DNA from 4 places in the Pontibacillus yanchengensis genome. Region 2 is predicted to be linked to each of the others. Evidence: riboswitches for the same ligand, from Rfam matches in the RefSeq annotation. Region 2 holds a riboswitch; each other region holds the start of a gene.

The links. A riboswitch is a leader RNA that binds a small molecule or an ion and turns the genes downstream of it on or off. The one in region 2 is predicted to bind S-adenosylmethionine.
Region 1: linked by a shared signal. The riboswitch ahead of GLW08_RS04200 (methionine biosynthesis PLP-dependent protein) and the one ahead of GLW08_RS18745 (methionine ABC transporter ATP-binding protein) in region 2 are both predicted to bind S-adenosylmethionine.
Region 3: linked by a shared signal. The riboswitch ahead of GLW08_RS13215 (phosphoadenylyl-sulfate reductase) and the one ahead of GLW08_RS18745 (methionine ABC transporter ATP-binding protein) in region 2 are both predicted to bind S-adenosylmethionine.
Region 4: linked by a shared signal. The riboswitch ahead of GLW08_RS13520 (LLM class flavin-dependent oxidoreductase) and the one ahead of GLW08_RS18745 (methionine ABC transporter ATP-binding protein) in region 2 are both predicted to bind S-adenosylmethionine.

The regions. Positions count from the first base shown of each region.
Region 1 is NZ_WMEU01000001.1:862,698-868,600, reverse strand. Features, by position in the region: gene GLW08_RS04220 (flavin monoamine oxidase family protein) at 1-670, shown strand, start outside; gene GLW08_RS04215 (hypothetical protein) at 704-892, shown strand; partial or broken gene GLW08_RS04210 (macrolide family glycosyltransferase) at 990-1,124, shown strand; gene metC (cystathionine beta-lyase) at 1,316-2,485, opposite strand; gene GLW08_RS04200 (methionine biosynthesis PLP-dependent protein) at 2,478-3,602, opposite strand; SAM riboswitch class I at 3,688-3,800, opposite strand; gene GLW08_RS04195 (4a-hydroxytetrahydrobiopterin dehydratase) at 4,024-4,317, opposite strand; gene GLW08_RS04190 (helix-turn-helix domain-containing protein) at 4,477-5,010, shown strand; gene sda (sporulation histidine kinase inhibitor Sda) at 5,246-5,380, opposite strand; partial or broken gene GLW08_RS04180 (polysaccharide deacetylase family protein) at 5,590-5,903, opposite strand, start outside.
Region 2 is NZ_WMEU01000008.1:62,343-68,245, forward strand. Features, by position in the region: gene GLW08_RS21710 (hypothetical protein) at 6-146, opposite strand; gene GLW08_RS18730 (carboxymuconolactone decarboxylase family protein) at 390-764, opposite strand; gene GLW08_RS18735 (MetQ/NlpA family ABC transporter substrate-binding protein) at 848-1,735, opposite strand; gene GLW08_RS18740 (methionine ABC transporter permease) at 1,752-2,420, opposite strand; gene GLW08_RS18745 (methionine ABC transporter ATP-binding protein) at 2,410-3,438, opposite strand; SAM riboswitch class I at 3,625-3,731, opposite strand; gene GLW08_RS18750 (TlpA family protein disulfide reductase) at 3,960-4,373, shown strand; gene GLW08_RS18755 (hypothetical protein) at 4,374-4,697, opposite strand; gene GLW08_RS18760 (thioredoxin family protein) at 5,324-5,641, opposite strand; gene GLW08_RS18765 (toprim domain-containing protein) at 5,660-5,903, opposite strand, start outside.
Region 3 is NZ_WMEU01000004.1:128,613-134,515, forward strand. Features, by position in the region: gene GLW08_RS13205 (DUF2515 family protein) at 1-75, opposite strand, end outside; gene GLW08_RS13210 (AEC family transporter) at 725-1,636, shown strand; SAM riboswitch class I at 1,936-2,043, shown strand; gene GLW08_RS13215 (phosphoadenylyl-sulfate reductase) at 2,142-2,858, shown strand; gene GLW08_RS13220 (inorganic phosphate transporter) at 2,882-3,955, shown strand; gene sat (sulfate adenylyltransferase) at 3,978-5,138, shown strand; gene cysC (adenylyl-sulfate kinase) at 5,138-5,737, shown strand; gene cobA (uroporphyrinogen-III C-methyltransferase) at 5,771-5,903, shown strand, end outside.
Region 4 is NZ_WMEU01000004.1:193,806-199,708, reverse strand. Features, by position in the region: gene GLW08_RS13535 (alpha/beta fold hydrolase) at 1-167, opposite strand, end outside; gene GLW08_RS13530 (lipase family protein) at 436-1,158, shown strand; gene GLW08_RS13525 (ATP-grasp domain-containing protein) at 1,517-2,479, opposite strand; partial or broken gene GLW08_RS13520 (LLM class flavin-dependent oxidoreductase) at 2,476-3,519, opposite strand; SAM riboswitch class I at 3,684-3,795, opposite strand; gene GLW08_RS13515 (IDEAL domain-containing protein) at 3,996-4,439, shown strand; gene GLW08_RS13510 (CHY zinc finger protein) at 4,436-4,774, opposite strand; gene helD (RNA polymerase recycling motor HelD) at 4,883-5,903, opposite strand, start outside.

The DNA.
Region 1 (5,903 bases), on a different contig from region 2:
AATAATCCAAAAAGAAGAAGGAGTAGTCGTGACCTCGAGAGATTTATCCTCAGACCAATATCATTCTCTAGAAGGGGACTACGTTATTACGACGTTACCTTTTTCGGTATTTCAGTTTGTTGATATATTCCCCTATGACACTTTTTCATTTAAAAAATGGAAAGCAATACGAGAAATTAGTTATGTTGACTCAGTCAAAATAGGCTTAGAGTTTAAACACCCTTTTTGGAAACAGCTAGGTATTGGAAATGTCATCACAGATTTTCCGACCAGATTTAGTTATATCCCAAGTCATAAAATTGAAGAAGGGAAACCTGGGGTTATGCTTGGGAGTTATAGTTGGAGTGAAAATGCAAATCTATGGAGTAGCCAGCCAGAACAAGAACGAATTCGTCAGGCCCTTCATGGGTTATCCAAGATATATGGAGATGTAGTGTATTCAGAATATCTAGCTGGAACCACCTTTAGTTGGAACCAAAACCCATTTGCAGCGGGTGCGTTCACTCTATATGCACCTTATCAGGAACAGGACTTATCTGAAGCTGTTTATGTACCTCAAGGGAAAGTTCATTTTGCAGGAGAACACGCCTCACGTTTTCACGGCTGGGTAGAGGGAGCGATTGAATCAGGTATCCGCACCGCTTATGAAGTGAATTATCGAATTGATTAATACAAGGCACCTTGGAGAGGGGGAGGGGATAAAATGTGGGGCTGGTTGGTCGATATTGTGATGAACAGTTGGTTAGGTGTATGCTTATTAGTTTCCATACCGATTATTCTGTTTAGTCTTGCATCAAGTAATAGAAAGCGTATGAATAAAGATATTGAGAAAGATCCATATGACCATCGTAAAAACCCACCTCCACCGCCTGGTGGAGGTGGGTTTTTATAGAGAAGTCCTTTGTAGGGGGGATGTAACAAGCACTTTTAAAACATGGACGTTATCTACATGATATTCTAGGGTTATCCAATAGAAAGGGGGTATCTCTATGAACATTTTAATGATTAATTTTCCAGCCGAGGGTCATGTTAATCCTACTCTTGGCATGGTAAAGGCTTTTACTGATAGAGGAGACGAAGTCCATTATTTAACAACTGAGAAAATTAATCATAGGTGGAATATTGGATTTAGTGGCTAATGATTTAGGCGTGAGTCTTGGAAGGGCTGGCTTTAGGGAAAGTGGAGGAGTTGAGCAAGCTCTACGGGAGATTGATGCGTTTATAGGAAAAAAGTAAAATGCAATAAAATAGTGCCAACCCCCCCACCGCGATAATGCTGTAGCGTGGTGGGGGTCTGGCACTTATTTTGTGGCAGTTATATTGTATTTGCGGGTTGATTTGTATAAGCTAGTGCTTGTTCGAAATCGACAATGAGTTCATCTGCATCTTCCAGTCCTACTGATAAGCGGAGTAAACCTTTTGTAATACCGCGCTGGTCACAATCATGATCAGGCATAGAGCCGTGTGACATATTTCTTGGATAAGATAGGATGGACTCAACTGCCCCAAGGCTAACAGCGAAAACGGGCAGCTTTAACCGTTCTACAAATTGCTCAACGGCCTGTTCATTGGCGAGTTCGAATGACAGAACAGCACCGCCATTTTTGGCTTGTTTTTGTTGAACTTCATAATATGAGTTTGAAGTCAATCCAGGATAATAGACTTTTGTAATAAGAGAATGGCCTTCTAAATAATTTGCTAGTTTTTCTGCTGATTCTACAGACTGCCGCATTCTAGCGTGCAGGGTTTTGATGCCGCGAAGGACCAGCCAGCAATCCTGAGGTCCTAAAATGGCACCGCATGAATTTTGTAAAAAACCGATTTGTTGGGCTAATTGTTCATCATTTACTACTACTAAACCAGCAACAACATCACTATGTCCTGCTAAGAACTTGGTGGCACTGTGAATAATAATATCCACACCAAGATCGAATGGTTTTTGTAACAAAGGCGTTAAGAACGTATTATCCATATACGAAATACAATCATGCTGTTTAGCAAGCTGTGTAACTGCTTCAATGTCTGTTACTTTTAACAGCGGATTCGATGGTGTCTCGATAAAAACAGCCTTCGTGTTCGATTGAAAGGCTGCTTTTACTTCATCAAGCTTGGTCATATCCACAAAGGTATGCTCGATTCCGAAACGAGAAAGGACTTGCGTAACAAATCGGAATGTACCTCCGTACACATCCTCGGTAATGAGTAGGTGATCACCTTTGGACAATAGCATAAGAGAACTAGACACCGCAGCCATGCCAGAGGCAAACGCGAAACCATGCGTGCCACCTTCAAGGTCAGCTATGGTAGTTTCTAGTGCATCCCGGGTTGGGTTACCGGAGCGAGCATAATCGTATTGACCAAATTCACTAATATCCTCTTGGTGGAATGTTGAAGCATGTTGAATCGGTACACTAACTCCATTGGATGTTTTGTCTACAGAATAATCATTGTGAAGTAGCTTAGTTTGAACAGAATAATTAGACATGTTGCTTAACCTCCGTTTGTGCTTTATCAAGAGCTTGTTGTAGATCTTTTGTTAGATCTCTATCATCCTCAATTCCTACAGATAAGCGGAGTAATCGATTATCTACACCATAACTAGAGCGTACTTCTTCTGGTATATCAGCATGCGTCTGAGTGGCAGGGTATGTGATAAAGGTTTCCACACCGCCAAGGCTCTCCGCAAAAGAAATAAGCTCAAAACTCTGAAGAAGGTATGGGACGAACTCCTCTTGTTGAACACGGAAGGAAAGCATGCCTCCATGACCAGGATAGAGAACATCTGTTACATTGGAATCGTTCTTAAGGAACTCAGCGATTCGTTTTGCATTGGTCTCATGCTGCTTCATACGAAGACCTAGTGTTTTTATACCTCTCATTAACAGCCAACAATCAAATGGGGATAATACGGCACCAGAAGCGTTCTGTTCAGCAGCCAGACTTTCACAGATGGCTTCATCATTGGCTACTACGAGTCCGGCGAGTACGTCATTGTGACCTCCAAGGTATTTCGTTGCCGAGTGTATGACAATGTCTGCACCTAGTTGAAGTGGTTGCTGTAGATAAGGTGTAAAGAAAGTGTTATCCACGATTAGAAGTAGGTTGTATTTTTTAGCTAATTTTGCAATGGCTTCGATATCAATTTGGGTCATGAGTGGATTAGTGGGTGTTTCGATAAATAGTCCTTTTGTCTTCTCTGTTACTACTTGTTCGAAATCTTCTGGCTCTGTGCTATTCACGTACGTAAATCCAAGGCCAAATTTTTGAAAGTGATTTTCGAAGAGACGGTAAGATCCACCATAAACATCTTGGGTAACAACGAATTCATCTCCTGGGGTGAAAATAGAGAAGACCGTTTGAATGGCAGCCATTCCGGAACTAAATGCAAATCCATCAAGACCAGATTCCAATGTAGCGATGGATTGCTCTAATAAATCGCGGGTTGGATTACCGGTACGGATATAATCATATCCAGTTGATTGTCCAATTCCTGGATGGCGGTAAGCAGTAGAGAGGTGGAGTGGTGGGGTGACAGCACCTGTTGTGGATTCACTGCGGTTCCCTGTTTGTGCTAGTTTTGTATCTAAATGATGACTACACATGTCGATCGACTCCTTTAGTATGGTATGAATGATAATAAAAAAAGCCCTTCCGAAGAAGAGCTTGATGGTCTCAAGTTTATCCTTCTTCTTATCTTTCAAGTGGACATTCATCCCACTTGCTGGAGGTAGCACCTCACCTAAATAGGCCGGTTGCTGAAGCTTCGACGGACCAGATCCCTCAGCTTCTCTGAATAAGAATGTTATGTGATTTGTAATTTATTTAATTACTACCATACAGCATTAAAGGATGTTACGCAATGAATGATTTTAGAAAATTTAAACTTTGGATAAATAGAGGAGGGGTGTGCTCGGAAATTCTATAATTTGCTCTGAATGCTCTCAGTCCCCCCTCTAAATCTCACTCCAGATCAATTCCCCTATAAAAAAGCCATCAAGGTATTCCCTCAATGGCTAATGTGATTTATTTTCGGTTTTCATAAACTTCATCAAAGCGTTGTGCTAAATCAAAGTCGCGGTTTGTTAGGCCACCTACATCATGAGAAGTAAGGGCTACAACGACCTCTTTGTACTCTAATTGTATCGAAGGATGATGGTCTTTTTCGTCTGCGATGGTGCCAATTTGTTGAACAAATTCTAACCCATCTTTATATTGTGCAAAAGTGTACACTCGTCCTATTTCAACTTCGTCTTTCACTTCCCATTGAGGGATATCCTCATGATTTTGCTTAATTTCCGTTTGAGATAATGTGCTCATGGTAATCCTCCTTATTAGGTATGGACTTCTATATATATTTTACCTTTTCATAAAAGAGTTAAACTAACCATAAAGTACCAAAGGGTTTTATGATAACTATGGAGAATATTATTATAGTAATGAAACATTAGTGATCTAGCTTAATAGGGAAGTGAATAAATGAGAGAATGGTTGAAAGTATTAAGGAAAGAAAAAGGATTCACCCAGGAATATGTAGCTTCCTTGTGTCATATTGATCGAGCATATTATGCTCAAATTGAAAGCGGTAAACGAACACCAAGTTTACAAATCGCTGAGAAAATAGCTGACATCTTATCATTTAATTGCTCAAACTTTTATGTGGATTATTTTATCGAACCATTACAAGCATCTTTGTCAGATTTACCTATTACATTTACACATTGTGATTTAGATTTAAAATATACATGGGTGTTTAACTCTCAGGTTGATTTTGAAGACAATTGGCTCATAGGCAAACAAATATACGATATAATGGATGAATCCTATAGTGACAAGTTAGTGGCCTTAAAAAAGGAAGTAATACGAACTGGGGAAATAAAAAAAGAGGTAATCGCGTTCTCCTTAAATGGAGAAGAACGTGATTATTTGACTTATGCCAAACCATTATATAACAAGAAAAATAGTATTGTAGGTGTAGCTACGGCAGCAATGGATATTTCAAAAGTAAAGTAAGTATAAGTTCTAGCGATTACATGTCTAGCTCCATCGCCCAGCGACTAATGTGCTTCCTCACCTCTGTACGACACATATATTTTCATGTTTCCTTTATCTCATACGGAATCAGGTGAAGTTCTGGGGTGAAAGAGGTTCGATTAAGACCGCTGCATCGTAAGCAACATCGAACCAACCCACGCCATGTGGGCCAAAGCATATATATCGCTAAGCGGGCGCCCCGAGTTTTTGTTCTTTATTCATTGATTTCTATATTTCGTTTTAACAATTCTTCCTCGAGAATAGTTAGAAATGATGCTTCGACGTCTTCGTTTTCTTTAGCTTCTTGATATGCTTTAATTAATAATTCATCTGTCAATTTTACGACCATTGGAATCCCCCCACAGCAACTTCTATATCTCTACTAATTATTATCTTGTACTACAAAGAACCTTTTTGTCATGTGGCTCATTTGTTACACAATAGAAACTTTCATCAATTTGTTTTATGAAAATAGTAATGAAAGTGGGTTGCTTAATATAGTATAAATAATACACTTGTGGGTAATGTCAGAAACTATTAATTACAGGACTTGAATATTTATGAAGATGATAGGTGCTGTAGCTCATTTACTGTAACAAATCGATATCCTTGATTTGATAATAATTTCAAGATTTCATTAATCGTATTTAAGCCATTATTAGTTTTATCATACATAGGGTGTAGTAGAATAATAGACCCTGTTTAATATTACTTTTTACGTAGTCAACTTTCTTTGAAAGTAGTATGAAGTATCCGGCTCTATATGAATTTCTTCTTTAGTATAGGAAGAGGACTTAAAAATCATAGGTTTATGAGAATAAGTATGATTCCCTAATTGATGCCCAGCATTGCTAATCTTTTCTCCGAGTTCC
Region 2 (5,903 bases):
GATTCTTAGCGATGTATTTTCCGATCAACTTCAGCTACGATTCTTTGACTTTGTTCAAACTCTTGCTGTCGCCGTTGTTCAACCTTAAGACGTTGGTCTAATCGACGACTGTATTCCGCGTAGCCCATACCATGAGATTGGTGCATTGCCTTTTCCATCTCATTTGTGTAATTCAAGTTCAATTGGTCACTAATAGTGAATCCATCCCTTCAAATTTATCAATGTTTACAAAATAAATTTTACCATAGGGAAACTCCCTTCACAAAAGGCGTTTACATCTATTTTCACCTGTTTGCAAGTGAGACATCACGAACAGAATTAATACCTAGACACACCATATAATTCATCGATATTTCTTTAATTTGCTTAAATTTATTCAAGTTTTGTTACTAGTGTTTATTTTCTTGCAATTCATGAATACTTTCTTGCACAAGGGTTACAGCTTGGCTTAAAGCAGCCCCTCCGCCGAACGCAGCAGATACTCCACATGCTTCCATCATTTCTTCGTAAGAAGCACCATGATCAAGGCAACCTTTTGTATGGTAGATCATGCAATACTCATCTTGAGCTACAACACTAATGCCAAGAGCAATCAATTGCTTTTCTTTCTGTGATAAAGTTCCTTCTGCAAAACACGCTTCTGTAAACTTACTAAAATGATGTGCTACGTCAGGTAAATGTGTAGAGAAAGTTCCCATACCATGCTTATAGTCAAATAACGCCTGTTCACTTGTATTCATTGCTTGGTGTTGTTTTTGGTCCATAAAAAATCCCTCCAAGGATAATAATTAACTACGAATAGTATGACCTACATACTATAGATTATCCGTGGAGGGAAATAAATTACTTATTTACTAACAGGCACGATGGCACCGTTGTATTTCTCTTTCATAAATTGCTTAATTTCCTCAGATTGTAGAACTTCTAAAACAGTTTGAAGCGCTTTGCTATCTTTGTTTTCTGACTTTGTAACAAGTAAGTTTGCATAAGGTGATTCTGAACCTTCCATAAATAGAGAATCTTCTGTTGGGTTCAACCCTGCTTCAATTGCATAGTTTGTGTTAATAGCTACTAATGCATCTTCTTCACGCTCATAGTTTTGAGGTAGTAGACCTGCATCAACATCAGCAGAGAACTTTAGGTTTTTAGGATTTTTGGCGATATCCTCGATTTTTGCACTTTTCTTATCTATACCTTCTTTTAACTCGATAATACCCTTTGATTCGAATAGAGAAAGAATACGTCCATGGTCAGCTACAGAACGACTCATAATCACTTCTGTTCCCTTTGGAATCTCGTCAATGCTGTTAATATTTTTTGAGTAAACTCCCATTGGTTCTATGTGAACTGGACCAATGCTTGCGAAGTCATATCCAAATTCTTTTTTCTGGTCTTCAAGATATGGTGTGTGTTGGAAGTAGTTGGCATCAATAGCCCCACTAGATAGATCTTTATTTGGCAGAATATAATCCTGGTACGTTTCAATGTTTAGTTTAATTCCTTTTTCTTTCAAAAGTGGTTTTGCTTCTTCAAGAATCTCAGCATGTGGAGTGCTTGAAGCGCCAATTGTCAGTTCTTTTACTTCCTCACTTTGTTGATCAGAAGAACCTTCCTCTGATGCTGAGTCGGATGAGTTCCCATTTGATGATTCTTCAGAGTTACCCTCAGAAGTTCCGCAAGCTGCTAGTACTAAAATAAATAATGTACTTGCAAGTAGTGTTAGAAATTTTTTCATGATTTCTCTCTCCTTTTTATCGTTTATCTAATTTATTTGATACATAATCGCCTAGAAATTGAAATAAGAAAACGATTAATACTATTAAAATGGTACTTACTAATACAACATCAAAATCCCATCTCTGGAAACCCTTCAAGTAAGCTAGGTCACCTAAGCCTCCTGCACCAATAACACCAGCCATCGCTGTATAACTAATAAGTGCAATAGCTGTAACTGTTATCCCTGATATTAGTGCAGGCATTGATTCTGGCAAGAGAACCTTGAAAATAATAGTCGATGTCTTTGCACCCATACCTTTGGCTGCCTCAATGACACCTTTATCAACTTCCTTCAGTGCTATCTCTACCATCCTTCCATAAAAAGGGGAAGCTCCAATAATCAGGGCAGGTAACGCTGCATTAGGACCTCTGATGGTTCCAATTAGGAATTCCGTAAAAGGGAATAACAACAATATTAAGATGATAAATGGAATCGCTCTAAACACGTTGACTACCGTAGCTACAATGAAATTCAGTATTTTATTTGCCCATAATCCATCTTTTGCAGTTAAATATAAAAGTAACCCAAGAGCAATCCCAAAAATAAATGTACCTAAGACAGAAATGCCTGTCATATATATAGTTTCCTTCGTTGCTTCTATCAAGTCTGCCATTTTTACATTTGGAAATAAACTACGAAGCATTTGGATTCACCTCAACTTTGACCGATGTTTCAGAAATATATTGAATGGCCTCTTGTATAACTTGTTCTTCTCCAGTTAGGTGAACGACCAAGGTTCCATAAGCCCCTTTTTGAGTCTGAGTGATTTTACCCTGCAGAATGTTAATAGAGATATCATATTGTTTTGCTACCTCACTAATGACTGCCTGGTTTGTCTTCTCTCCTACAAAATGAAGTTTTACTATATGACCTGAATCATATTGTGTAAGAATTTCCTGTAACGAATCATCTTGGTCTCGATCACCCATGACTTGTTCAACAAATCGCTTGGTCACCTTTTGTTGAGGATTCCGAAACACATCTAAAACATCACCTTGTTCCACAACTCGTCCCTCTTCCATTACAGCTACACGGTTACTAATTTTACGGATAACATGCATCTCATGTGTAATTAGAATAATGGTCAAGCCAAGTTTCTTATTGATATCTGTTAGAAGATCTAATATAGAATCCGTCGTTTCAGGATCAAGTGCAGATGTTGCCTCGTCACATAAAAGAACCTTTGGTTTATTTGCTAGTGCTCTTGCAATCCCAACTCTTTGCTTTTGTCCACCGCTAAGTTGAGAAGGATATGCATTTTCTCTTCCAGACAGTCCAACTAGATCAACAAGTTCATTTACTCGTTGTTCTCTATCTTGTTTAGAAACATTGGCAATCTCAAGCGGAAAACCAATATTCTCCTTAACTGTTCTTGACCAAAGTAAATTAAAATGTTGATAGATCATTCCTATTTCTTGTCTTGCATGTCGAAGACCTTTACCTCTTAGTTTTGAAATATCGTTTCCATCTATTATGACTTCTCCACTAGTTGGGTCCTCAAGGCGATTGAGTAAGCGGATAAATGTACTCTTTCCAGCACCACTGTACCCAATCACTCCAAATATTTCACCTTTTTCGATATCTAAGCTTACATCATCAACCGCTTGAACATTTCCTGAACTGGACTGAAATACTTTTTGTAATTCCTTAATTGAAATCAATGTCGATTACCTCCCTTTTGCTCCGACTATACTGATAATTTTACTTGGATTTATGGTTGAAGAGTTAAAATATTGTTTAGGTTTACTTAGACAAGACAAGCGTAAGTGCTAAAAGCTTTCTTACTTTTTAAATAAAAAACCTTTCTGCCCAAGAGGACAAAAAGGTTTATGTGTAAACACTTCGTCCTCTCATCTATCTAAGTCTAAAACTTAGCAGGATTTGGCACCTTTCAAACATGGTTGATGGTTGCCGGGCTTCATAGGGCCAGTCCCTCCGCCTCTCGTGATAAGAGATTCACGTTCTTTATTTAATTAAAGCATTAACTTACTTATTCACTAAAATTGATTCTAGCATGGTTAAACTTATAAGGTCAAGAAGTTTAACATTAAAACTTTATATGTTTCCACAACTGATATCAATGTCTCTTAATTAGGAAATAGTATGAATAAGTTGATTCTAATAAGAGTGTGATTTATGTTAGCATGTGGATGAATATTCGTCAATATAAAGGAGTTTGATTATGAAAGCCCCTATCTTTGAATTACAAGACATGAATGGAGAAATATATAGTTTAGAAGATGATTTAGGGAATAATGTTGTGCTTACATTCTGGACGTCATGGTGTCCTGATAGCGGTAGAGATTTACCCAAAAAAGAGCAACTTTTCCAATCAATGGACCATGATAAAGTAAAAATGATTACGATAAATGTCGTGGGAAGAGAACGAAATGCCCAAGAAGGCATCGATTATGCAAATAAATTTTTGACGCAACCCATACTTTTTGACAAAGGAACAGAAATATATGACGCTTACAACTGCCAGGGTGTACCTACCACGGTCCTTATTAATAGAAATGGTGAGATTGTCAAACAGTTTGGTGACCAAGCACAGTTCCTGGAAATCGTTGAAGCTATTGGAAGTAAACTTGTCTAATCAAGCAGACAAGTGAAAAAGTGCCTCAATCAATAAAACATCTTTATATCGCCCATTCATTTTTATTAAATGTTTGGGCACCTTTAATAACTTTATTTCGCCACTCCATATTAGCTGTAACGTATAGCTATCTGCTTCAACGATTACCTGAACGTTCCTACCTTTTATATCATGAAGTAAGCATTTTCCATTCTCTATTTCTAAACAAATCTGCTCACAATTACTATAAAACGAAACCACCAATGATCTATCATGTAATAAAGGACCTAAATCATTACGCTTTTCTACCCTATCCAACCACGCATACAACTCCTTGGCATTCATTGGCCCTCTCCTTTTTATCAAAAGTAAAGAAATTATAAGTTCTGGCGCTTACATGTCTAGCTCTTGAGCCCAGCAACTAGCAAACTTCCTGCCCGTCCTTACGATAAGTCAACATCGAATCGTTTTACTCTTCTTGTGTTTCCTTTCGGCCTACACGACGTAGGTTGGTTCGATGTTGCTGCGTGACGCAGCGGTCTTAATTGAACTTCCATCATTCCAGAATTCACTCTAACTCACAGGAAGACAGTTTGTACGGTGCTAGACGGGCTCTTACGCTTTTATTTGATGTCTAGCTCCATTGCTTTTGTTATTAGCTTACTGCTTGTAATTCTCTACAAAAATATAATATCCTCTTTGGTTCATAACAATTTAAAAACTTCTCGCAAACCCAGTCGAAATATTTCCCGAGAAATATATAATCAACCTATATTTTGTCGCAAATGAAAGAATATCCCCCTATATTGTAAAGAGTTCAACTATTCCAATGTTACATTATCCAGAAGAAATAAGGTGTTTTACAGATATACACACCGACTATAACCTTCCTAGTAATCACTTTTGACAATACAAAAGAGCATCGAACTACTCTAGAATTCGATGCTCTTTCTAATCAAGTCATGACGTTATCATACTTCTTCATATTCACTTACCTTTTGATACATGTATGGCACAGAGTGAAAGGCATACACTTTCTCCTCGACATCCATTCCATCGGTAATCAGTAAACAAGGGACACTTTCAATTTGAAACGTATGCATGAAATTTGGGTGGATGGATGCGTTTAACTCATTAAATGTGAGCTCTGTTTTGGTAGCTTCGAGTGTTTCTAACATCTTCCTGGCAATGTGGCATGTACCACAAAAAGGACTATGAATAAATGTCATTTCATAAGCTTTGGAACTTTTCTGCAATGCTTGAAGAGGATCTTCTTCTAAAAGTTGCATAGTTATATCACCTTTATCTTACGTCAAAAAAATTGGATCTACTGAAATATGTCTACTCACTAATGCTGAGGCTAATTCTGGCTCAGGAGTTGCCGCCACTTCTCTAAAGGACTTATCAATGTATATGTGCTCTGCATGTGGTAATTCAAATGAGAGTTGTTTTCGTAATTTATGACCAGAGTCGTCTTCATCTACAAGAATATAAACATTTTTATTATCAAGATCATATTCCAATATTAATTCTTCAAGTCTTTCGATACCA
Region 3 (5,903 bases), on a different contig from region 2:
AGGTGAGGGGGAAGTAGGAACAAGGCTTTCTTTTACTTTATTTTCCTTTATACTTTTCTTCATTTCTTGAATCATTTGGTTGTGTTGCTTCCTATGCTTCCAACTAATTAGGCTCACTTCCCTTCCGTGGTAAAGTGGCATTGTTTGTAGATTGTATGAGGCTAGGAGATGAAACATGAAGGTAGTTCTTTTTTTACATGTTTAGGATGAAAGTTGATACGCAATTAAATCTCTGTCTATATCCAAATGTAAAAGGAGACTTTGTTAACTATTGTGGATGATGTGCCAGAATCGCTCCATTCTCTTGAAGACTTGAGTTCGAGGTAAATACTTTTATTAAGCGTGATGTTTCCGACACCTTAATATGGAATAAAGGTTGCCTGGGAAAAACTCGCGTCCTGCCTCGTGTAGTGCCGCAGGAAAGCTAACTATTTCCCGGCCTTTCTTTTCTCCTATCAATGCAATGGAAACACCCCATTCCCCCCAAACTCTCTCAACTTCAAATCTTCAAGATTATGCCTCTTATGTTTCATAACTTTTTTCTATCAATCTTTGCGGACTTAAATAACCGCGGCATCTGCGTCTAAAGTGGGCGTTGTGTTATGTTGTTTTAGAATCATCCTTTGAATTAGCCCTACATGTATGACAAATATGATATGGTAATGAATAGGAAAAAATGTACGAAGCATGAATTGGAATAGTATATCAGTTAGGAGACGAATAAATGGATAGCTTTAACAGCCAGTTTTTATATTCAGTTTTAATCATCGCACTTGGATATATCTTAAAACGAACAAATTTAATTAAAGAGCAAGATGGTGAAGGTTTAGCAAGGATTATCTTTAATCTGACTCTGCCATCGTTATTAATCGTCACCTTTCATGATATTGAAATCGATTCCTCATTAATCCTGTTAATTGTAATAGCCATCGTATATGGTTTGATTCAAGCGGCGTTGGGTTTACTTCTCTTTAAAAACGAAGAAAAGCGCACAAAAGGAATGCTATCCATGATGGCGCCAGGCTTTAACATTGGACTTTTTGCGTTCCCGCTCGTTGAGGCGATTTGGGGGGAAGAAGGATTAAAATACTTTGGGATGTTTGATTTTGGAAATGCATTGATCGTATTTGGTGTTATTTATGTGATTGGCAGCATTTATTCTGATGCAGGTGAGCGAAAAGATTTGAGGCATGTGGTAGGCAAAGTAACCAAATCCGTTCCACTAATCACATACGTGACAGTATGTACATTAAATTTTACAGGAGTGACCATTCCTTCGGTTATCATTGAGGTTTCAGAAACGATATCCGTTGCTAATATGCCGTTATCTTTATTGCTGCTTGGTATCTACTTAAACTTCTCTTTCGCAAAAGGATCTAGTAGCCAAATTATTAAATTACTTTCTCTAAGATACGTAGTTGGACTAGGAATAGGGATTTTAATGTTTGTGTTTTTACCTTTTGAGAGTATGTTTAAATATACAGTACTTATTGCACTAATCCTTCCTATGTCAGCTTCTGTGTTGCCTTATGCGGTTGAATTTGATTATGATCGTAAATTTGTTGGTACTGTCTCCAACATTACCATTATCGTAAGTTTCTTCCTTCTCTGGGGAGTGGGGACCTTAATAATATAAAAAACATGCAGCGTTTAGGTATTTTTACCTATACGCTTTTTTATTAGGCTGGGGATGTTTTTTGATTATTATGAGGTAAGGCGCTTGCACATTTCTTCATTTTTCACATGTACTATATTGACATCTATTATGAAATGCTTTAAAGTTACGAGTATTCAAAAAATTATAATAAACACGTATAGAACCTATTGCTTTTATCATATAGTGGAACAAACGCTAAAGATGAAAAGGCGATATTTTTTTACCCCTAAAGCCTACAATCCCGATGAATTAACTTGGGATATCCATTTAGAACATAACTCTTATCAGGAGTGACGGAGGGAACTGGCCCGCAGATGTCCGGCAACCTGCTTACAAAAGCAAGGTGCTAATTCCAGCAAAATGACCATCATTTTGGAAGATAAGGCAACATTGCTTGTTAATCTGCCTTTCCAAAATGGGGAGGCAGATTTCGTTTGTGTAAAGCACTATTTTTATCCTGGTCAATCGTTAGGAGGTTGATGGAATGACAACAGTTACGCATGACAATTGGGAAACTAGTGAGAAGCCCGTTTTCGATATTATGACTCCTACAAAAGGAGCGCAAGAAGTGTTGGAATGGTCTTATCATCATTACGGTGATGATATTGTATATGCTTGTAGCTTTGGTGTAGAAGGAATGGTCATGATTGATTTGATTGCCAGAGTGAAGCCGACTGCAAGAATTATTTTCTTAGATACAGGAATTCATTTTAAAGAAACATATGAACTGATTGATAGAGTGAAGGAGCGCTATCCTGAATTACAGATCAAAATGGTAAAGCCTCATCTTACACTTGATGAACAGGCAGAAGAGTATGGAGAAGCCTTATGGGAGAGAAATCCGAATAAGTGCTGTAACATTCGGAAGATTATCCCTCTAGAGAAGGAGTTATCCCAAGAGGAAGCTTGGATTTCAGGTTTGCGAAGAGAGCAGTCTCCTTCTAGAGCATCTACGGATTTTCTAAACAAGGATGATAAATTTAAAGCCGTAAAAGTATGTCCGTTAATTCATTGGACTTGGCAAGATATTTGGAACTATGTGCGTAAAGAAGATTTGCCATATAATCCACTACATGAGCAAGGGTACCCAAGTATAGGCTGTTCTGTATGCACGGCTAAAGTTACCGATTCCGGTGACTCACGAGCTGGGAGGTGGGCTAACACAGACAAAACGGAATGTGGTCTTCATTCCGATTCTTAGAGTAATAGATAAGGAGATTATCCATGACAGTATTGGCGATTGCAGTAGCACTGTTTTTTGCAATGAACATAGGGGCAAGCGGCGCAGCAGCAGCAATGGGGACCACGTTTGGTTCTGGTGCTATCAAGAAAAAACGAATAGCACTTGTTCTATGTAGTGTCGGTGTTGTATTAGGAGCTTCTTTTGGTGGTCAGGAAGTTGCGGAAACGATCGGAAGTGGAGTGATCCCTTCTTCCATTATCAACCTAAAAGTTGTGTTAATTATTCTCTTTTCAGCTACCATGTCCCTATTTATCGCCAATATGCTAGGCATACCATTGTCGACTAGTGAAGTAACAGTCGGGGCTGTCATTGGAGTCGGTATTGCCAGTCAAATTCTCTTCGTAGAAAAACTTTTTTTTCTGTTATTGATTTGGATTTTGGTTCCGATTAGTGCCTTCTTGATAGCTCTATTGTCTGCAAAAGGTATAAAGCTTTTAGAGAATCATTCTACTGCAATCCATCAACCCAATTGGCAAAAACGATTCACGTTTATCTTGATTGGTGCAGGATTTCTCGAAGCAGTGGCAGCAGGCATGAATAACGTAGGAAATGCGGTAGGACCTCTAATTGGTGCAGGGGTACTTTCTATGAATACAGGCACTGTAGTTGGTGGGATTTTTGTAGCGCTTGGTGTTCTCTTGTTTGGAGGCAAGGTGCTGGAAACGAATGGGAAGCGTATTACCCGTTTTTCCTTAATTGAAGGGTGTTCCATTACAAGTATCGGTGCGGGTCTTGTGATAGCGGCATCTATTTTAGGGATTCCAGTCCCTCTAACACAAATTACTACATCCGCCATTATGGGAGTAGGAGCTGGGAAAAGTGGCCAAATCCTTTTCAAAAAGCGCATTATCAAGAGAATGTTAATGGTGTGGGCCGTATCCCCCGTATTCTCCTTAGTCTTTTCTTATGGATTAGTAAAATTGTTTTTAGAAAGTGATATGTATTCCCTTGTAGCCATTGGAAGCATGTTCTTGGCAACAGTAGGGTCGCTGTATCTTATTAAGACAGTACGGGAAGAAAAAGCAATGATTAATGAACAAGGTAGTGGCATTTAACTAATTATTGGAGGGTTACAAAATGACAAAGAGCGTACCACATGGAGGAACATTAATTAATCGATGGGATTCAGACTATTCTTATTCCCATATCCAAACAGAAATCGAACTAGATGCGATTGCATTAAGTGATTTAGAGCTTATTGGCATTGGCGGGTATAGCCCTTTAACCGGTTTTCTAGAAGAAGCAGACTATCACTCTGTCGTTGAGAATATGAAACTAGAGAACGGGCTTCCATGGAGTATTCCGATTACTCTTCCGGTTACAGAAGAGAAGGCAAATACGTTGAGCACTGGAGATGAGGTCCGCCTCGTCTATCAAGGGGATGTGTACGGTGTGCTAACCGTGAATTCGATCTTTTCACCGGATAAATCGAAAGAAGCACAATATGTGTATCAAACAACAGATGCTGCACACCCTGGGGTGAAAAAGGTGTATGATCGTCCTGATCATTATGTAGGTGGTCCGATTACATTAATCAAACGTACACCGAAGGGGCGCTTCACACAATATTATAAAGACCCTGTTGAAACAAGAAACTATTTCACAAAACAAGGTTGGGAAAACATTGTAGGATTCCAAACAAGAAATCCTGTTCATCGTGCGCATGAATACATTCAAAAGACGGCTCTTGAAATAGTTGATGGTCTATTCTTAAACCCATTAGTAGGCGAAACTAAATCCGATGATATCCCTGCTGATGTGCGGATGGAAAGTTATGAAGTCATCTTGGAAAACTATTATCCTGAAGATCGAGTGTACTTAAGTGCCTTTCCTGCAGCGATGCGCTATGCCGGGCCAAGAGAAGCTGTATTCCACGCATTGGTACGTAAAAACTTTGGATGTACCCATTTCATAGTCGGGCGAGATCATGCAGGAGTAGGCGATTATTACGGAACCTATGATGCACAAAAAATATTCTCAAACTTTACCGAAGAGGAATTAGGCATTAAGACGTTGTTCTTTGAACATAGCTTCTATTGCAAAAAGTGTGATGGAATGGCCTCTAACAAAACATGCCCACATGATAAAGAACATCATATGATGCTATCAGGTACAAAAGTAAGAGAAAAACTACAACGTGGAGAAAAACTACCTCCAGAATTTAGTAGACCAGAGGTAGTCGAAACATTAATCAAAGGGATGAAACAGGATGCGGTCCAAACAGGAGGAAAAGAGTAATGAGTGAAGAACGAAACCTAACTTGGCATGCATCTACTATCACGAAAGATCTTCGTCATCGTAAAAATGAACATAAAAGTGCCATTCTTTGGTTTACAGGCCTTTCTGGTGCAGGTAAATCCTCCATTGCCAATGCTGTATCTTTAAAGCTATTTGATGAATCCATCCAGCATTTTGTCCTTGATGGAGATAATGTACGCCATGGTTTGAATAAAGACCTTGGTTTTAGCGAAGAAGATCGCAAGGAGAATATTAGAAGAATAGGCGAAGTAGCCAAACTCTTTATTGATAGTGGCCAATTTGCCATTACAGCTTTTATTTCCCCTTTCCAGGAAGATCGAAATGATGTGCGTGAACTTGTTGAAGAAGATGAGTTCATCGAAATTCATGTGAAATGCTCGTTAGCTGAATGCGAGAAACGAGATCCAAAAGGGCTATATAAGAAAGTAAAACAAGGGGAAATTAAAAATTTCACTGGAATAGATTCTCCTTATGAAGCACCGGAATCACCAGAGATTGTAGTGGATGCAGAGAACGACTCAGTGGAAGCATGTAGTGATCAAATTATTGCATATTTACGCGAGCAACAATATATCTAATAAGAAGGAGTTAATCATAAAGGGGGCCATTAGATGGGGAAGGTATATCTTGTAGGTGCTGGACCTGGGGATGCAGACCTTATTACAGTCAAGGGACTGAAATGCATCCAACAGGCAGATGTTATTTTATACGATCGCCTTATTAACACAGAGTTACTGGAACAAG
Region 4 (5,903 bases), on a different contig from region 2:
CGTTTCGAAGACATACCATGTCCATTTAGATCGGGCAGTAATATCCGATACGACTGAGATAGATTCTCTTGATAAAGAAACACTTTATGCCCCATTCCTGGTGGATGTATAAAAACGATAGGAAGCCCCTCACCTAAATCTTTATAATAAATTGTCTTCTCTACCATGCACGTATCTCCTTTTAGCTTGATGTTAATGTACAATCAAGGGTGTTAGAACCAACACGATCTCATTGACATAACATACAACCAAGATAACTAAATAAAAGCGCAAGCGCCTTATCCATCCCCGCCATGCTTAAGGCAAAGCTTCGTCGTGGCGATTTTTCCCACAAAGAAGTATTGCTAAAGCTCCTGAGGTGAAGGCGCTAGAGCTAGACATGTGAGCGCCGAAAGTTATCCTTTCATTTCTACCATGAAAGGTTGGTTGTACCTCATGCTTCTACCGTTTTATCATAAGCAACTTTCCCGATTTTTATTAAATATGTGTGAATTAAGCTATGTGCAATTCAAACAAAATGGTGCGTTTCCTATACCTAAAGGGTTTAAGCTAGTGAAAACATTCAAGGCAACTACCCTTCATTCAAAAGAGTGGTTCGGCTTTATCATAGAATCTGAGCATTCTGTAATAATCGCTTTTCGTGGCACCCAAACAGAACCAGATTGGGTCGCAGACGCACAGGTTTTCCAAATACCTTACCCCTATGTTGACAATGCTGGGCTTGTTCATAATGGATTCTTATCTATTTATGAGTCGTGCCGCGATGATATTTTCCAAGCTTATCAACACATTCCCCCTCATAAGAAGCTCTATATTACCGGTCATAGTCTAGGTGGTGCCTTAGCGACGCTACATGCTTTAGATGCAAAAGGAAACGCACCATTCGCTCAGGTGATCATGTACAATTACGGAAGTCCACGAGTCGGAAATGATAATTTTACACAATCCTATACTACGCTTACGCCCCTGAGCATTCGTTTTGCCAATATGCATGACCTTGTTACCCAACTCCCTCCTACCGTTATCTACTGCCCTTTCACAAAGCAGCTTTGGTATTATTCACACATCCGTTCTCCAATGGAATTCTCCTTGCAAACCGATACCATCAAGGGAAACCACTCACTCACCACATATAGAAAAGGGATTGAAATCCTTTGACGCGGCGAGTATTTACCACATCAAGGCTTTCGTTATGAGAACAAAAGCTCAGCGCTCCCGGCTAGCGACGTACAAACTGCTGCCCACAGGAAGTGGGTTGGTTCGATATTGCTACGTGATGTAGCGTTCTTAATCGAACTCGAACTTCCGCTGAATCCGTATGAGATAAAGGAAACACGAAGAGCGCAAGCGTTCGATGTTGACTTATCGTAAGGAGGTGCAGGAAGTTTGCTCGTCGCTGTGCGCTGGAGCTGTACGTGGCCTCTATAACTTACTTAGTTATGCACAAGCCAACATTTTTATAATTTCGTTAGACAATAAAAAAGTTAGACACCTTAATAGATGCCTAACTTCCGTTTTATACATAACTCGAAATTGATTTCTTTTCTAGTTTCCTGCCAAGGTACGTAGCAAGTTCCAACATACCAAACTTATCCTTTTGCTCTTCTGCTTCTTTATTATAGTTCGTATTCGTATTCACATCATACGTGTACAGATTTCCGTTTTGATCTTGTATACATTCAATCCCTGCTACCTCAATATTATTTTCTAAAAGGAATTGTTCATACTGTTCGATAACTGGATCGTCAAAATAATCTAAGATCCTAAACTTAGGTTGCTCCTCCTTTTGTTGCGGCGTATCTTCCGTAGGGCAATGTAAATCTTCAATCGTACATGCATCAGCAGGGCAAAGCTCAAACCCTTCAGATGTATCAACACGAACCGCATAGATTAACTTCCCACCAATGAATTCACACCTCACGATATACGGTTCAGGTGCTTCAATATATTCCTGTACAAGGGTTATACCATCTACAGGCTCGTCAAATCCCTCGCTGTACACATATTGATGCAAGGCTTCTATGGAGTGAAACAGTTGAACGCCTTGGCCTTTACCTGCACGGTTATGCTTTGTAATAAAGGAAGCTCGATCTAGCTGCTTTGCGGCTTCTATGATTTGATTACGTCCCACTGCCGTAATCGTTTTAGGCGTTTGTATCTCTTGCTGGTTTAATGCCATATATTGATTAACCTTACTGACTTCAAGACGAAGAGCTCTGCTTCCATTGATTACAGTCCGACCATGCCGCTCAAGCCAAGCTAGCACCGCTTCAGCAAATTCTGGAGCAAAACGATGATTTCTTGTATGGGAAGAAGCACTCATCCTATTGTAAAACACACCTTCCGGAGGTTCCTCAGATAGATCAATCGTTCCATAATCCAAATGCCAGCTTTCATATGGTATGCCCAATTGGTCTAAACGATCTGTGAGGTGGACAGTCCATTCTTCGTTTTCGTGTAAGATATATACTTTACTCATTGTTGAGTCTCCTTTCTTTCCTGCACCCTTTTCTCTTCTACTAGAGGCATCACTTGCTTAGAGAACCGCTCCATTTCCTCAAGCTGAGGTGAACATTGAAGCAGTAGCAAATCAAGTCCAACTTCTTCATAAGCGATCATTTTATCTGCTATTTGATTAGGAGTTCCAATCAAATTTGGCCGTAATCCACGATTGGAAACCGAATAATCCAACATTTCCACCTGCTGTTCCAGCTGCGATTTACTTGTGAAGTCTTTGTAGCCTGCATAAGCGCTAGACTGTTTCAACTGCGTGATTCGATTTAACTCCTCAAGGGTGTCACGACAGATGACATAAGCAGCCATACCGAACGATTGAAACGGCGTTGAAGACACCTTAAGTCTCCGTTCTTTCATATCTCTTATTTTTTGTGAAATCTCGTCAACCGTCCCTCCGTGCATCACATAAGCATCACAATACTCAGAGATGGATTGTTTTCCTCGGGGACTTTCCCCACCCGCATAAACAGTTGGTGCTTGAATAGGTTTAGGCTGTAACTGTGTATCAGCGATTTGATAAAACTTCCCTTGAAAACTAAATGTATCTTGAGACCATAGCCCTTTTAAGACTTGTAAAAACTCATCTGTGCGATCATAACGTTCATCATGCTCTGTAAAAGCACCTCCATACTGTCGTGCTTCCTCTTGCCACCAAGCGGAAACTACATTTAACGTAAAGCGTCCATTACTAATATGATCTATCGTAGAGGCCATTTTTGCAGTAACAGCAGGGTTATGAAAATTTGGCCGAACAGCTGTCATGATTTCTATCGAATCCGTAACTGCAGCTAATGCTGCAGCAGTGGACCATGCTTCTAATGAATCTCTTTCAGGGCCCTTGATATCGTTTAAATACAGTTCTGCGATTAAGGTGGTGTCATACCCCCATTTTTCAGCCGATTGAATAACATTCTTCACATACTCAAATGTAGGAGTCATCTGTTCTTCATCTACATTCCGTAACTAACCTCCGAATATAGGGAGCCAAAATCCATACCTCATCATCCATTCCCTCTCCTTCACGACACCTATTATATTCCATTATTCCAATGACTTTACTCAGTATTAAACACTAACTTTTAACGTATTTCCTCATAAACATAAAAGCAGAGCCTCTCTCTTTTATGTAAAGAAGAGGGGCTCTGCTTTTATGTAGATCCCAACTCTCCCCATCTTCCAAGCCGCGTTAAGCTTGAAGGAATTAGCACGGTGTTCTGTTGCACAGAATCCGTTGCCGAGGTTTCAAAGGGCCAGTCCCTCCACCTCTCTGGATAAGAAGATTACGTTAATGATGCATAAGTTGTTGCCATATATACTACTAATCACCCGTCAATATGTCAAACTTATTGAATAGTTTAAATTTTTCGTAAAAAGTACTTAAAAAAATGAAAGCGTCTAACCTTCTTAAAATCTTTAACCTCTGGCGGGATTACTGCATATCCTAATAACAAAATATTCAGTATTTAAGGGGTGATCACATGTTATCTGTTCGGATGTTAAAACCGTTTTATGTGAAACACGAAGAAAATTGTATTCGCATTATGTTAGCCTATCAATACTTCTCTATCCACTTTGGTGATGACCTGTATCAATTCACTCCCATTGAAGGACGTGAAATTGTAGTTGATCGTAAAACCAAAAAAATCACCAATGTTAATGATGTGCTAGTTTTCCAAAAGGGGAAACATATGATGCAAATTACCATTCAAGAGCTATTGGATTTACCTGATTTCGTTACCCATGTCCACTCGATTGCTAGTCGATATTTGAATCGAAAAAAATCAATCAATATGAAAACAATTGATAAAGTGATTCTCGAACTAGAGCGAGAAAATGCAATGAGATTGATTGATCAAGCGTTAGACAAACAAGATGAGCCTGGCTTTATCGAGTTATCTTCCTACTTAAAACAACACTTTTAATCTTCTGAGACGTCAAAGTAAAGATTAGCATGATTACGACAGCCAGGATTGAAAGAGGCTTCACAATGAGGGCATGCGTATCCACTGTTCATATACTCGTGTATCGTTAACTCCTTACCACATGAACCACACAAAACTGCCTTCTTGTTTCGCTCTTCCACAGTCCACGTCTCAGCCTTGTGATTGGTGACCTCGTCATGACATTGATAGCAAGGGTAATAGGTATCGCAACACTTAAATTTAAGTGCGATCCTATCTACTTCCTTATGGTAATGTTTGCACCGAGTCTCAGCATCAATGTCTATCCCCTTTACTTCATGACCATTGATCTTCATTTTATTTCCTCCCGTTTAAAAAAGAAGGCGCGTATCTCTACGCACCTCCTCTTTTGAATGATAAAATCTGTTCCAGTGGGAGTTGTGTTGTACACTTATCTGCTCCACTTATCGCATAAACAGTTCTTCCACGTATGTTTCTGAAGGAACTTCCTGAATAAAAGGGCTCTTTTCCCCTAAAGAAAGAATGTGAAGTTCATGCATCGCTCTTGTACACGCGGTATAGAACAAGTTGCGTTCCAAATCATCTTTGTATTGCTCTGCTGATGCATTAAAAATAACAACAGCATCAAATTCAATCCCTTTTGCTAAGTAGGCAGGTATGACAATAAGTCCTTTTTCAAACGTATAGGTATCCTTATCCATTAGTCTAACAGGCAGATCATCTTTAAGCGCTTCGTATGCTTGTCGACTCTCTTCAGCTGTTTTACAAATAATCGCAATTGTTTCGTATGCTTTGTCTTGCAAGGAGAGAACCTTTTGCTCAACTGCTTCTATATGCTTCGCTGCATCCTCTACTTCGACAAGACTTGGACGCTCACCTTCTCGATTAAACGGTTCAATATCTTCTCCACCAGTTACAAGTCCTTTTGTAAATTCAATGATAGGCTTGGTTGAGCGATAACTTCTTAATAGGGTAAGCTTTTCTACTTCCCCTTCAGAGTGGAGTTCTTCTGATAATGGCGTTGGCGCATGGACATTATGGGCATAGATTGCTTGGTTATAGTCACCCAAAATCGTCATACGACTATAAGGGAAAAGCTTCTTCAAAAATTCAAATTGGAACGGAGAATAATCCTGAGCCTCATCAATAAATAGGTAGCGAATTTTCGTGTAGACATTCGTTCCCTTAAGCTGATCCTCTAGATAAAGATATGGCGTAACGTCTTCATGTAGGAGATGCTTCTCATCCAACGATGCCAATGTTTGTTGAATCATTTCATCCCATTGTGCTGGCTTATCATGTGGTTCAATGGAAAACAGAGCTTTATACACAGCGGTCATGTTTATAAATTCAAGATTTTTAATTTTATTTTTTATCGGCTTAATATACTTTCGGACAACAGCCTTCGATAACATTTGCTGCTCTAATTGAAAGTCATCAAAGGTATCCTGATTATCTCGATTT